One region of the Variovorax sp. 10L421 genome, then DNA from elsewhere that is predicted to be linked to it. Evidence: predicted binding sites of a transcription regulator. Region 1 holds the regulator's gene; the other holds the start of a gene.

Region 1 (6,424 bases):
CAGAGCGAGCCCGATGCCAACGGCAAGATGGCGCCACTGTCGAAGCAGCACATCGAAGAGCGACTGTCCGAACTGCTGGCCGACCTGCGGGTGGACCACCTGCGCGACTCGCCCGCGCTGGCGCTGTCGGGCGGCGAGCGCCGCCGCGTCGAGATCGCGCGCGCGCTGGCCACCCAGCCGCGCTTCATCCTGCTGGACGAGCCCTTCGCCGGCATCGACCCGATCGCGGTGATCGAAATCCAGCGGATCATCAGCTTCCTGAAGGAGCGCGGCATCGGCGTGCTCATCACCGACCACAACGTGCGTGAAACGCTGGGTATCTGCGATCATGCGTTCATCATCAGCGACGGGCATGTGCTGGCACAAGGCACACCCTCGGAGATCGTCGACAACGCCGAAGTACGCAGGGTGTACCTGGGCGAACACTTCCGGATGTGATCGTGCGGCGAGGGTCAAGGATCATCGTGGCCACCGTCCGCGCGGAGCTTCCTCGCGGGGGCCGCCGCGCACGGCCGCCCGAAGCGGCCGGCCCGTCCCCGGTAGGGGGTTGGCGTAGCGCGAAGCGCGCAGCCTGGGGGGGGGCCATTTCCTCATGAAGCAAGGGCTGTCCCTTCGCGTCTCGCAGCATCTGGCACTGACGCCACAGCTGCAGCAGTCCATCCGGCTGCTTCAGCTTTCCACGCTCGAACTGAGCCAGGAAGTCGAGCAGATGCTGGACGAAAACCCGTTCCTCGAACGCACCGCGGAAGAAGCGGCGCGCGAGGAATTCGGGCTCGACACGGCTGATGCGCCGGTTCCGCGCGATGAGGGCGAGAGCGACTTCGCGCCTTCGGCCGCCAGTGCGCCCGCCGAGACCACCAGCACCACCACGGCGGATACCGACGGGCCAGCTGCCGAGATCACCGAGCGTGAGCCCGACTGGGAAGGCGACGGCACCGTCGACATGGCGGCGCCCGACGACAGCGAGTGGGGCAGCGACGCGCCCGCGCGCCAGAACAACCTCGGCGACGACGAACGTGCCGACGCCACTGAACTCGCGCGCAGCCAGGAGTCGCTGCAGTCGTTCCTGCACCGCCAGGCGCTGAGCCTGCGCCTGAACGAGAACGACAGCGCCGCGCTGCGCTTTCTCATCGAATCTCTCAACGACGACGGCTACCTCGAAGACTCGCTGCCCGCGCTGGCCTCGGGCCTGGCTGGCGACGACAACGACCAGTTCGACGACCTCGTGCATCACTTCCAGGTGGCGCTCGGACTGCTGCAGAGCCTGGAGCCCGTGGGCGTAGGCGCGCGCGACCTCGGCGAATGCCTGGGCATCCAGCTGCGCGCCATGGCCAGCGAGGACGAGACCGACGAAGAGGCGCTGGTCCGCAAGACCGCCATCACCGTCTGCAAGCAGCCGATGGAGCTGCTTGCGCGCCGCGATTTCAAGCGCCTGGCCACGCTCACCCGCAGCAGCGAGGAGCTGGTGCGCTCGGCGCTGCAGATCATCGCGCGGCTGGAGCCCAAGCCGGGCCGGCGCTTCGTCGACGTGGAGCGCAACATCGTCATTCCCGATGTGATCGTCACCAAGACCGGCCGCGGCACCAACGTGAAGTTCCGCGTCATGTTGAACCCCGAGGTGATGCCGCGTCTGCGCGTGCACGACATCTATGCCGGCGCGCTCAAGTCGCACAAGGGCGAGGGCAGCCAGGCGCTGTCGCAGCGGCTGCAGGAGGCGCGCTGGTTCATCAAGAACATCCAGCAGCGTTTCGACACCATCCTGCGCGTGAGCAACGCCATCGTCGAGCGGCAGAAGAGCTACTTCGTGCATGGCGAACTCGCGATGCGCCCGCTGGTGCTGCGCGAGATCGCCGACGAGCTGGGCCTGCACGAATCGACCATCTCGCGCGTGACCACCGCCAAGTACATGGCCACGCCGTTCGGCACCGTCGAGCTCAAGTACTTCTTCGGCTCGGCGCTGGGCACCGAGACGGGCGGCAATGCGTCGAGCACCGCGGTGCGCGCGCTGATCAAGCAGTTCGTGAGTTCCGAGAGCATCAAGAAGCCGCTGTCGGACAGCCAGATCTCCGAGATGCTGAAAGAGCAGGGCATCGAGTGCGCACGGCGCACCGTGGCCAAGTACCGCGAGGCGCTGCGCATCGCGCCCGCGAACCTGCGCAAAGCCCTGTAACTTGGCACACCCCCAGGCTATGCGCACTTCGTGTCGCTTCGCCAACCCCCTTGCAGGGGGCAACACCTGCGGCCCGGCGGAGCCGGTTCCGCGGTGTTCCCCGAACGGACCTGGACCGTATTGGCGCTGGGGCCTGGCGCTGTTGTTCGCGGCTTTCGCACTGCTCGCCACCGGCTGCGCCACCCTGCCCAACGAGGCCCCGCGCGCACCCACCAAGGCCATGGCCGTCTCGGCCGACACCGCACTCGGCAAGCTCGCGCTGGCCTCGCAGCCCGACCCCGACCTGAGCGGTTTTCGCCTGATGCCCGGTGGCGACTTCGCCTTCGACACCCGCATCCAGCTGGCCCGCCGTGCCCAGCGCACGCTCGACGTGCAGTACTACCAGATCGAGAACGACGAGACCGGCCGCTACCTGCTGCGCACCCTGCGCGACGCCGCCCAGCGCGGCGTGCGCGTGCGGGTGCTGATGGACGATCTCTACACCTCGGGCGAGGACGAACTGCTGCTCGGCTTTGCCGCCACGCCCAACGTCGAACTGCGCCTGTTCAACCCGTTCCCGGCCGGGCGCGCGAGCATCCTGAAGCGCTTCACTGCCTCGCTGTTCGACTTCAGCCGCGTCAACCGGCGCATGCACAACAAGCTGTTCATCGCCGACGGCGCGATGGCGGTGGCGGGCGGGCGCAACATCGGCAACCAGTACTTCACGCGCACCGCGGGCGAGAATTTTCTCGACCTCGACACCTTCGTCACTGGTGCGCTGATCCCGCGGCTGGGCAGCCTGTTCGACCAGTACTGGAACAGCATCTACGTGCGGCCGATCCAGTCGGTGGTGCGCAGCGAGTTGTCGGCCGAAGAGCTGCAGCGCCGCTTCGACGCGGTCACCGGCCCCGACACTACTCCACCGCCGCCGAAGCCCGCGCCCAACGACCTGCTCGGCTACAGCCCGATGGTGGAAGACCTGAACGCCGGCAAGCTCGGCCTGATCTGGACCACCGCCGAGGCCTATGCCGATTCGCCCGAGCGCGTGATCGGCAAGACCGCCTCCTACGGCGGCGTGCCGCTGCTCGACGTCGACAGCGTGCGCTACAACGTGGTCGAGCAGATGCGCCGTGCACGCTCCGAAGTGACCATCGTCTCGCCCTACCTGATCCCGGGCGCCACGGGGCTGGAGGTGATGCGCGAGATCCGCAACCGCAACGTGAAGATCAGCGTCGTCACCAATTCGCTGGCCGCCACCGACGAGCCGCTGGTGCACACCGCCTACCGCCGCTACCGGCCCGACATGCTCAAGCTCGGCGCCGACCTCTACGAGCTGAGCTCCACGCGCACCCGGCGCAGCGTGCGGCTGGGCCTGTTCGGCACCTCGGTGGGCAGGCTGCATGCCAAGTCGGCCGTGATCGACCGGCGCACGCTGTTCGTCGGCTCGATGAATTTCGACCCGCGCTCGGAGTCGGCCAACACCGAGATCGGGCTGATCATCCACAGCGCCGAGATGGCGCAGCAGGCGCTGAAACTCATCGACGTGCTCAAGCAGCAGGGCGCCTACCGGCTGCGCTTTGCCGAAGGCAGCAACGAGTCGCGCATCGAATGGGTCAGCGAGGATGCCGGCAAGCTCACCGTGCTGACCGAGGAGCCCGACTCCAGTTTCTGGGGCCGGGTCATGCTCGAATTGCTGGCGCCGCTGACGCCGGAGAGCCTGCTCTAGCTGGTGCTCGTGGCGCCGGCCAGGCCGGGCAGCGGTGTCATTGCACGTTGACCGCTTCGACCTGCACCAGCAGCTTCACCTTGTTCTCGAAGCCGAAGTTCAGCCCCCAGGTGATGCCCCAGTCGCTGCGCTCCACCGTGGTCTCGAAGTCGCCGCCGCACACCTGGCGGTTGATCAGCGGGCTCAGGTAGCAGTTGAAGCGCACGGCCTTCAGCGTCACAGGCCTGGTCTGGCCCATCAGCGTGAGCGTGCCGGGCACGTCGGTCACCTTGCCGCCGCTGAAATCGATGCGGTCGGCCACGAAGCGGCCGATCGGAAACTCGGCCACGTTGAAGAAATCCTTGCTCTGCACATGGCGGTTGAGCAGGTCGACGCCGGTGTTGATGGAGCTGATGTCCATCGTGATGTCGACCTTGCCGCTGGCGCCGGTGCCGTCGATCTGCACGGAGCCGTCCTTGGTGCTGAAGCGCCCGCGGTTGGTGGTGGTGCCGTAGTGCCCCATCTCGTACATCACGAAGGTGTGAGTCGGATCGATCACGTAGTTGGCGTTCTTCGCCGGCCCGCCCGCGGGCTTGGCGGCCACGGCCGGGGCGAATTCCGTTGGCAGTTGCTGTTGCTGCGCCGTGGCGCTGCCGGTGAATGCGGCGGCCGACAGGGCCGCGGCGAGAAGGAGCTTTTTCATGGTGTTGGATGCGGGAGGAAAGAGGAAAGTGAGTGAGGGGCGGACAGCCTGGCGCTTCACAACGGCCCGAAGCCCGTGAGCGTGAACCTGAAGCGCACCTGCACGTCGTTGCCGACCGTCGAGGTGTCGGTCCATTCGCCTTCGCCCACCTTGTAGTCGAGCCGCTGGATCGTGAAGCTCCCCGTGGCAACCGCCTCCTTGCCGCCGGCCGCGGCGATGCTGACGGGCACCGTCACGTATTTGGCGATGCCCTTGATGGTGAGCTTGCCCGCCATCTCGAACTTGCCGTCGCCCAGCGCCTTGATGGCGCTCGACTGGAAGCTTGCCTGCGGGAAGTGCGCGGCGTCGAACCACGGCTGCTTGGGCAGTTCCGCATCGCTCATCGGGACGCCGAAGCCGGCGCTGGCCGTGTCGATCTGCAGCGCGACGGTGCCGCCCTCGGGCTTCTTCGGGTCGAAGGCCACCTGCGCGTCGAATTTCTTGAACGTGCCTTCCACGGGCACGCCCATTTGCTTGCTGACGAAGACGATCTGGCTCTTGTCGGCCACGAGCTTTGCCGCTGCGGGCTCGGCGCCGGCCGGCAGCGCCAGGGTGGCGAAAGCCAGCGCCGCGAGCGACGGCGCGAGACGGAAAAACAGGCGCTTGATCATCGAGCTGGTTCCTTGCGTGGCCGGGGCCACATGCGTTTGAGAAGACCGTCGCGGTCGATCCAGTGGTGCTTGAGCACCGCCGCCACGTGCAGCAGCGTGACGCCTGCCAGCACGAAGGCGCAGTTGCGGTGCAGCGGCTGCAGCACCGCCTCGGCGAAGGCGTGGTCGACCGGCACGAAGTCGGGCAGCGGCAGCACGCCGAACCACGCCACCGGCATGCCCATGGCCGAGCTGTAGGCCCACCCGGACAGCGGCACCGCGAAGAACAGCAGGTACATCAGCGTGTGGCTGATGCGGTAGCTCGCCAGCTGGAGCGCCGACATGCCCGGCGGGAGCGCCGGTGGACGATGCCCGAGCCGCCACAGCAGCCGCAGCGCCGACAGCGCGAGGATGGTGACGCCCGCCCACTTGTGCCAGCTGTAGATCTTCAGGCGCAGCGGCGAGAACGGCAGCCCCGTCATGTAGAGCCCTACGCCGAACGAGCCCACGATCAGGGCCGCAAGCAGCCAGTGCAGCGCCATCGTGAACGGGTCGTAGCGCGCGTCGGCTGCGAGGGGGGATGAAGATGTGTCGGAGGACATCGTGAGCAGGACAGGCGGCCTGTGCGCGGAGCATATATCGGAAGCGATGACATCACCGCACGGCCCGTGCCAGCCCGCCGCCCTGCCGGCCTCAGCCCTGCGACGGCTGTTGCGCCCTCAGCAGCACCCCGCGCAGTTCGTCCGGCTGCACCGGCTTGCGCAGCGCATGCCAGCCACGCTCGGCGGCGAGCCGCTGGGTGGCTTCGTTGATGTCGGCCGAAATCAGCGCGATCGCCAGCGACGGCTTCTGCCGCTGCAGCTTGTCGGCCAGCGCGATGCCGTCGAGCGCACCCGGCAGGCGGATGTCGCACAGCGCCGCGTCGAGCGCGCGCAGGTCGGCCAGCGCCAGCGCCTCGGCGGCGCTGGCATAGACGCGCGGCTCCACGTCCCATTGCCGCAGCAGGGCACTGAGACTGTCGGCCACCACCGTGTTGTCTTCCACCACCAGCACTGCGAGCCCGGGGCGCAGCGTGTGCGTTGCATCGGCGCCGTCGTCCTGCGGCGCGGAAGCAGGGCGCGCCGCCACCATCGCGCCGTCGGGCGCGGCAGGCAGCTCGAAGCTGAACACCGACCCCCGCCCCGGCGCCGAGCGAAGCGACACCGCAATGCCGAGCTGCGCCGCCAGCCGCCGCACGA
Region 2 (6,424 bases), on a different contig from region 1:
GGCCGCTCAGGCCCAGGTGCATGCCGTAGACCAGGCCGTAGAGCACGTGCGCCATGTCGATGTCGCCGTTGGAGAGCTTGTCGCGCACGCCAGCCCAACTGGCTTCCTTGCTGGGGACGATCTTCACGCCGTACTTCTTGTCGATGCCCAGCACCGAGGCCATCACCACGCTGGCGCAATCGGTCAGCGGGATGAAGCCGATCTTCACTTCCTCCTTCTCGGGCTTGTCCGAGCCCTGGGCCCAGACGGCGGCGCGCAGCGCGGGTTCGATGCCCACGGCGCCGATGGCGGCGGCTTGCAGGACGCGGCGTCGGCTGAGGCGGGTTGTGAGCAGGTCGGTCATGGGCGGGGCTCCGGTTGAAGGCGAACAAACAAAAGACAAAAACAAAAAAGGCGTCCGCACCGCGCAGGGGCTGCTCGAAAACGAGCCCTTGCGGGATGGGGACGCCTTTGTCCGGTTCGGTAGCAAGCACCCGCCGTTGGGTGCCGCCTGCCTGAAGACCCATTGGGGGCCTGTGAACGAAATGCTTGCAAGCGGTGTGCCAGCCTTCAGGACCTGGGTGCTGCTATCAAGAAAGTAGCTCGATGCAGTGGCGCAGCACGGGCGAGGGCCCGATCGGGCCGCGCAGCGCCGATCGCACGGTTGTTGTGCACTGCACCAAGTTGAACGGCCGGGGGCGCTTCAGCGAGAGGGCGCGCGGTCGAGCATGGGCAGGTAGTCGGCCATTGCCAGCATCGACTCGGCCACGTCGACCAGCCGCCGCTTCTGGTTCATGGCGGTCTGGCGCAGCATCTTGTGCGCCTCTTCCTCGCTGAGCCGGCGGTGCGCCATCAGCAGGCCCTTGGCGCGCTCGACGATCTTGCGTTCATTGAGCGAGGCGCGCACGGTTTCGAGCTCGTCGCTCATGGCCTGCAGGCGGTGCGACTGCTCCTGGACCATGTCGAGCACCGAGCGTTCGAGGTGGCGGCCGAACTGGGCGGGCGTGGCGGCCTGCGCGTCGGCGTCGTCGAAGAACAGGGCGCCGGCCTGCGGCGCCAGCGTGTCCAGCAGCTGCCGGTAGTCCTGCAACTCGCTGCGCGCCTGCGCGGTCTTGCGCTCGCACAGTGCGCGCAAGACTGCGGCCAGGCGCTCTTCCACGGTCTTCATGGCGTCGATGCGGCGGGTGCAGCAGTCGAACCAGGCCTGGCTCAGCGGTACGTCGGCCGGGGCGGAGGTGGCGCCGCGCCGGCGGATGCGTTCGAGCTCTGCCACTTCGGCGTCAGGCTGGCTGCTGCGCCAGAGCGCGAGCACGGCCTGGCCAGAGAAATCGGTGAACACCTGGAAGCAGCGCTCCTGCGACTCGATCAGGTGCTGCCACTGCAGGCGCTGCGCCTCGTCGCTGCGGCCCAGCGCCAGTGCGGCGGCACCGAAGGCGCGCTCCTGGCCGGCAAATTCCTTGCCCTGCATGAAGTTGAACATCGCGACCAGCAGGCGCGAGATTTCGGGGTCGGTGGCGCCGTCGGCGGCTTCGAACACCACCGACAGCAGGCCGGCAACGAGCTTGGCGAAGGCGGCGGTGGACTGCGCAGGCTTCAGTTCGAGCGCATCGATGCGGCGGCGAAGCGCAGGCAGGGCGTCCAGGCCCGGGAGCACCCAGGCGATGCGGCTGAACAGGCGCGCGCTGTGGCCGGCGCCAGCGCCGCGGTGGTCGTCGGCTTCGAGCTGGTCGAAGCCGGCGCGCACCTCCTGCTCGAGCGCCATGCATTCGGCGATCTGCGGGCCGCGCTGGTCTGCGAAGCGGCCGCCGTGCGACGCGAGGAACATGTTCGACATGCCCCGCTCGCGCTGCAGCGCGTGGACGAGGCGGCCGATCACACCCACCAGCTCGCTGGTGCGGGCGAGCCGGTCCAGCTCGTCGATCTCGCAACGGCGGGCGGCGATCAGAAAACTCAGTCCGGATTTCATGGTGGGAGGGGCGCTGACCCTCTCACTGCAACATCCGTGCCTTGCAGGACGCCGTTTGCCCCTTCGCGGGCGGCCGCACGGGGCGCCGCCTACACTCGGCGCCATGCTCTTGTTGGGAATCGAATCATCCTGCGATGAAACCGGCGTGGCGCTGGTCGAGTCGCACGGCAGCGCGCTGCCGATGCTGCGTTCGCACGCGCTGCACAGCCAGATCGCCATGCACCAGGCCTACGGCGGCGTGGTCCCCGAGCTGGCCAGCCGCGACCACATCCGCCGCGTGCTGCCGTTGACCGAGACGGTCATGGCCGAAGCCGGACGCTCGCTGGCCGAGATCGACGTGGTGGCCTACACGCGCGGGCCGGGCCTGGCGGGCGCGCTGCTGGTGGGGGCCGGCGTGGCCTGCGCGCTCGGCGTGGCGCTTGGCAAGCCGGTGCTGGGGGTGCATCACCTAGAGGGACATCTGCTGTCGCCCTTCCTGAGCGCCGATCCGCCGGAGTTTCCGTTCGTCGCGCTGCTGGTGTCGGGCGGCCATACGCAGCTGATGCGGGTGGACGGCGTGGGCCGCTACGAGCTGCTCGGCGAAACCATCGACGACGCGGCCGGCGAGGCCTTCGACAAGAGCGCCAAGCTCATGGGTTTGCCGTACCCCGGCGGACCGTGGCTCGCGAAGCTGGCCGAAGGCGGCAACGCAACGGCCTTCAAGCTGCCGCGGCCGCTGCTGCACAGCGGCGATCTCGATTTTTCCTTTGCCGGCCTGAAGACGGCCGTGCTCACGCAGGCCAAGAAGCTCGGCGACCAGCTCGAGGCGAACAAGGCCGATCTGGCGGCGTCCACGCAGGCGGCCATCGTCGAGGTGCTGCTGAAGAAGTCGCTCGCGGCACTCGACCAGACCGGACTCAAGCGGCTGGTGGTGGCGGGCGGGGTGGGGGCCAACAGGAATCTGCGCGAACAGCTGAATGCCGCGTGCGCAAAGCGCAAGGTGCGTGTGCACTACCCCGAGTTGCACCTGTGCACCGACAACGGCGCCATGATCGCCATGGCTGCGGCGATGCGCCTGCAGTCCGGGCTGTCGCAGGCGAGCGAGCGCTATGCCTTCGACGTCAAGCCGCGATGGCCCATGGCGTCGCTCTCGTCGGCTGAGGCGCCGCTGCCGCAGGCTGCGTAGCCGGCTGCCGCGAGCGGCCGATTGCCGGCAGCGGCAGCACGTCCAGCACATTGCGCCACAGCTGGCGCCACTGCGGCCAGTCGTGGCCGCCCTCGATCGTGAAGACGCGCCCCGGCGGCAGGGCGTCGGCCAGCAGCTTGTGGTTGCTGGCAAAGCGGTCGTCCAGCCCGAAGCCCAGGTACAGCGGCGGCAGGTTCTTCGACGGCTTGGCGTCCAGGTACTGCTGGAAGAAGGGCCAGAGCTTGCGGTCGGGCTCCTCGTCGGCCTGCGGTCCGGTGGGCGCCTGCCAGGCGCGCAGGCCGCCGGCCTTCCTGATCTCCGCGCCGAGCACCCGGCGCCCCAGGTAGGGCGCGAGTGCCACGATGCCGTCCACCGAGCCCGGCCGCGCCAGTTCGTGGATCAGCGCGCCGAAGCCACCGATGGAAATACCCACGAGCCAGATCGACTTGTAGCCCCTGGCACGCTGGGGCTCGATCACCTCGGTGTGCAGGCGCTCGCTCAGCGTTTGCTCGTAGTAGTAGGAAACGTCCGCGTCCACCAGCAGCGCGTCCGCCGCCAGATGGCGCTCGCGCACCGCGGCGATGAACCCTTCGCGCTCGAACTCGTCGGGCTTCAGGTAGGCCCCGGGCAGGAACACCAGGAGCGTGTCGGATTGTTCGTTGGGATTGGCAGGTTGAAGGTGCGTTTTCATGGTGCCTTTTGGGGGCACCCGAACCGCACCGGCAGGGAATTCGGTGCGTTACGAGACGCCCACGAAGAAAAAAGTTCTAAGAAAACGTCACATCATGTGACGTTATTCAGCGCTATTGTGAATAAGGTGCTCGTTTAAAGTCAAAACGAGGCCGTTACCAACATTTTCTTCTTGTGGGCATAGGCCAAGCTAGTTGATTTGCAACTGTGCGGCCTGGCTCACGGGCACCAGTTTGCCGAGCTTCAGCGTGAGCACGCCGTTCTCGAGCTTGGCCTCGCTGGTGGCCACGTCGATGTCCTGCGGCAGCTCGTAGGCGGCCTTGAACTGGCGCTTGGCTTCGGCCTTGCTGTCGATGCGCAGTACGGCGCCTTCGATGCTGATCGCGAGGTCTTCGCGCGCAAGGCCCGGCACGTCCAGCGAGAGGGTCCAGCTCTTGTCGTCCTGTTCCACCAGCGGGGAGCGGCGGGGGGCGGCGAAGGCATCGTTCACGAAGCGTTCGAAGGCGCGGTCATAGGCGCGGGGAGCGAAGCGGGCGGTGCGAAGGGTGGGGGCGAAAAGCATGGTGAAGAACTCCTGAGTGAACACAATGGGGACAAGGAATGTGTGTCCCTTACACTGCGCGGCCGTTCCATCGTGAGTGCCGCTTGAGACCTCATCTAGGCGCATCGGCACGCGTTTCAAGACAATGAATCTCCCCTTTATTTGGCGTCGCGAGGCCTTGAAATTCGCGGCGCTGGCGCTATGCGCGAGGCCGTTCGCCGCGCTGGCGCAGGCGGCCCCGCCCGCACCCATTCGCCTGGCGCTGATCGAAAGCATGAGCGGCCCGTTCGCCAACACCGGCGAGGCCGTGTTCCGCAACCTGCTGTGGGCGGTGGAGCGCGTGAATGCGCGCGGCGGCGTGAAGCTGCCCGGCGGCGCGCGTCCGTTGCAGCTCGACCGCTACGACAGCAAGGGGCAGAACGAGGAGGCGCTTTCCGCGCTGCGCGCCGCGATGGACGACGGCGCGCGCATCGTGCTGCAGGGCAATTCGTCGGCCACGGCCGCGGCGCTGGTCGATGCCATCGACAAGAACAACGAGCGCGACCCCGCGCGCCGCGTGGTCTTCCTCAACTACGCGGCCGTCGACCCGGCGCTCACGAACGAGCGTTGCAGCTTCTGGCACTTCCGCTTCGACGCGCATGCCGACATGCGCGTGGCTGCGCTGATGGATGTGGTGAGGGACGATGCCGCGCTCAAGCGCGTCTACCTGATCGGCCAGGACTACAGCTTCGGCCAGGCCGTGCTGCGCGAGGCGCGCCGGCAGCTCGGTGCGCAGCGCCCCGACGTGGAGATCGTGGGCGACGAACTGCACCCCATGGGCAAGGTGAAGGACTTCGCGCCCTACGCCACCAAGATCATCGCGAGCGGCGCGCAGGCCGTGGTCACGGGCAACTGGGGCAACGACCTCACGCTGCTCGTGAAGGCGGCACGCGAGGCGGGCTTCAACGGTACTTTCTATACCTTCTACGGCAATGCGCTGGGGGCACCGGCCGCCATCGGCGATGCGGGCATCGGCCGCGTGATCGCCGTGGCAGACTGGCTGCCCAACGTGCAGACGGCGCAGTCCGAAACCTTCTACCGAGCCTTCCGCACGCGCTTTCCGAAGCCGGCCGACGACTATGTGCACATGCGGCTTCAGCTGATGATCGAAGCGCTCGTGCAGGCCATCGAGCGTGCGGGCAGTGCCGACGCGGTGCCGATGGCGCGCGCGCTGGAGCAGGCCGACGTGAGCCTGTACGGCCAGCGCGGGCGCATGCGCGCGACGGACCATCAGTTCCAGCAGCAGCTCGTCGTCGGCGTGATGGACCGGCAGGGCAGGCCGGGCGTGCAGTTCGACGTCGAGGGCTCGGGCTACGGCTTCCGTGTGGTCAAGACGATTCCCGCCGAGCGCGCCGAACTGCCGACCTCGTGCAAGATGAAGAAACCTTGAACTTGGCTCTCCCCCAGGCTTCGCGCACTTCGTGTCGCTTCTCCCTCCCCCTCACCGGGGGCAACACCTGCGGCCCGGCAAAGCCGGTTCTGCGGCGTTCCTGAAAAAGAAAGGTATTTCCATGCGTTCTGCGATCCATCAGCTTGAAGCGTCGAAGATCCGCGAAGTCGCCAACGCCGGCATGGGCCGCGACGACGTGCTGGCCTTCTGGTTCGGCGAAAGCGACGAAGTCACGCCCGAGGTGATCCGCCAGGCGGCCATCGATTCGCTGCAGCGAGGCGAGACCTTCTACGCCCACAACCTTGGCCTGCCCGAGCTGCGCGAAGCCATCGCGCGCTACACGAGCGGGCTGCATCCGGCGGTCGATGCCTCTCGCATCGCCGTCACCTCGGGCGGCGTGAGCGCGCTGATGCTCGCGGTGCAGGCGCTGGTCGATGCGGGCGACGAAGTGGTCGCCGTGACGCCGGTGTGGCCCAACCTGACGGCTCAGCCCGCCATCATGGGCGCGCGCGTTCGTACCTTGCCGCTGGTGCCGGTGAACGGGCAGTGGACGCTCGACCTGCCCGCGCTGCGCGCGGCGGTCACTTCGAAGACGAAGCTGCTGATCGTCAACGCGCCCAACAATCCCACGGGCTGGACCATGACGCGCGACGA

The links. Region 1 encodes sigma-54, which starts transcription at its own class of promoters, with help from an activator protein. Its sites were predicted from a motif close to TGGCANGNAANCTGCTTT; they were not measured.
Region 2: the regulator sigma-54 is predicted to act here: its motif matches at 1,970-1,987, upstream of AC1DFC_RS03235 (nitrate- and nitrite sensing domain-containing protein).

What each region holds. Positions count from the first base shown of each region.
Region 1 is NZ_JBFTJJ010000018.1:101,279-107,702, reverse strand. It holds gene lptB (LPS export ABC transporter ATP-binding protein) at 1-438, shown strand, start outside; gene rpoN (RNA polymerase factor sigma-54) at 593-2,170, shown strand; gene AC1DFC_RS21515 (phospholipase D family protein) at 2,190-3,875, shown strand; gene AC1DFC_RS21510 (YceI family protein) at 3,913-4,557, opposite strand; gene AC1DFC_RS21505 (YceI family protein) at 4,614-5,207, opposite strand; gene AC1DFC_RS21500 (cytochrome b) at 5,204-5,788, opposite strand; gene AC1DFC_RS21495 (sensor histidine kinase) at 5,880-6,424, opposite strand, start outside.
Region 2 is NZ_JBFTJJ010000001.1:664,079-670,502, forward strand. It holds gene AC1DFC_RS03230 (CmpA/NrtA family ABC transporter substrate-binding protein) at 1-343, opposite strand, end outside; gene AC1DFC_RS03235 (nitrate- and nitrite sensing domain-containing protein) at 683-1,945, opposite strand; gene tsaD (tRNA (adenosine(37)-N6)-threonylcarbamoyltransferase complex transferase subunit TsaD) at 2,049-3,110, shown strand; gene AC1DFC_RS03245 (alpha/beta hydrolase-fold protein) at 3,046-3,801, opposite strand; gene AC1DFC_RS03250 (Hsp20/alpha crystallin family protein) at 3,991-4,362, opposite strand; gene AC1DFC_RS03255 (branched-chain amino acid ABC transporter substrate-binding protein) at 4,487-5,770, shown strand; gene AC1DFC_RS03260 (pyridoxal phosphate-dependent aminotransferase) at 5,892-6,424, shown strand, end outside.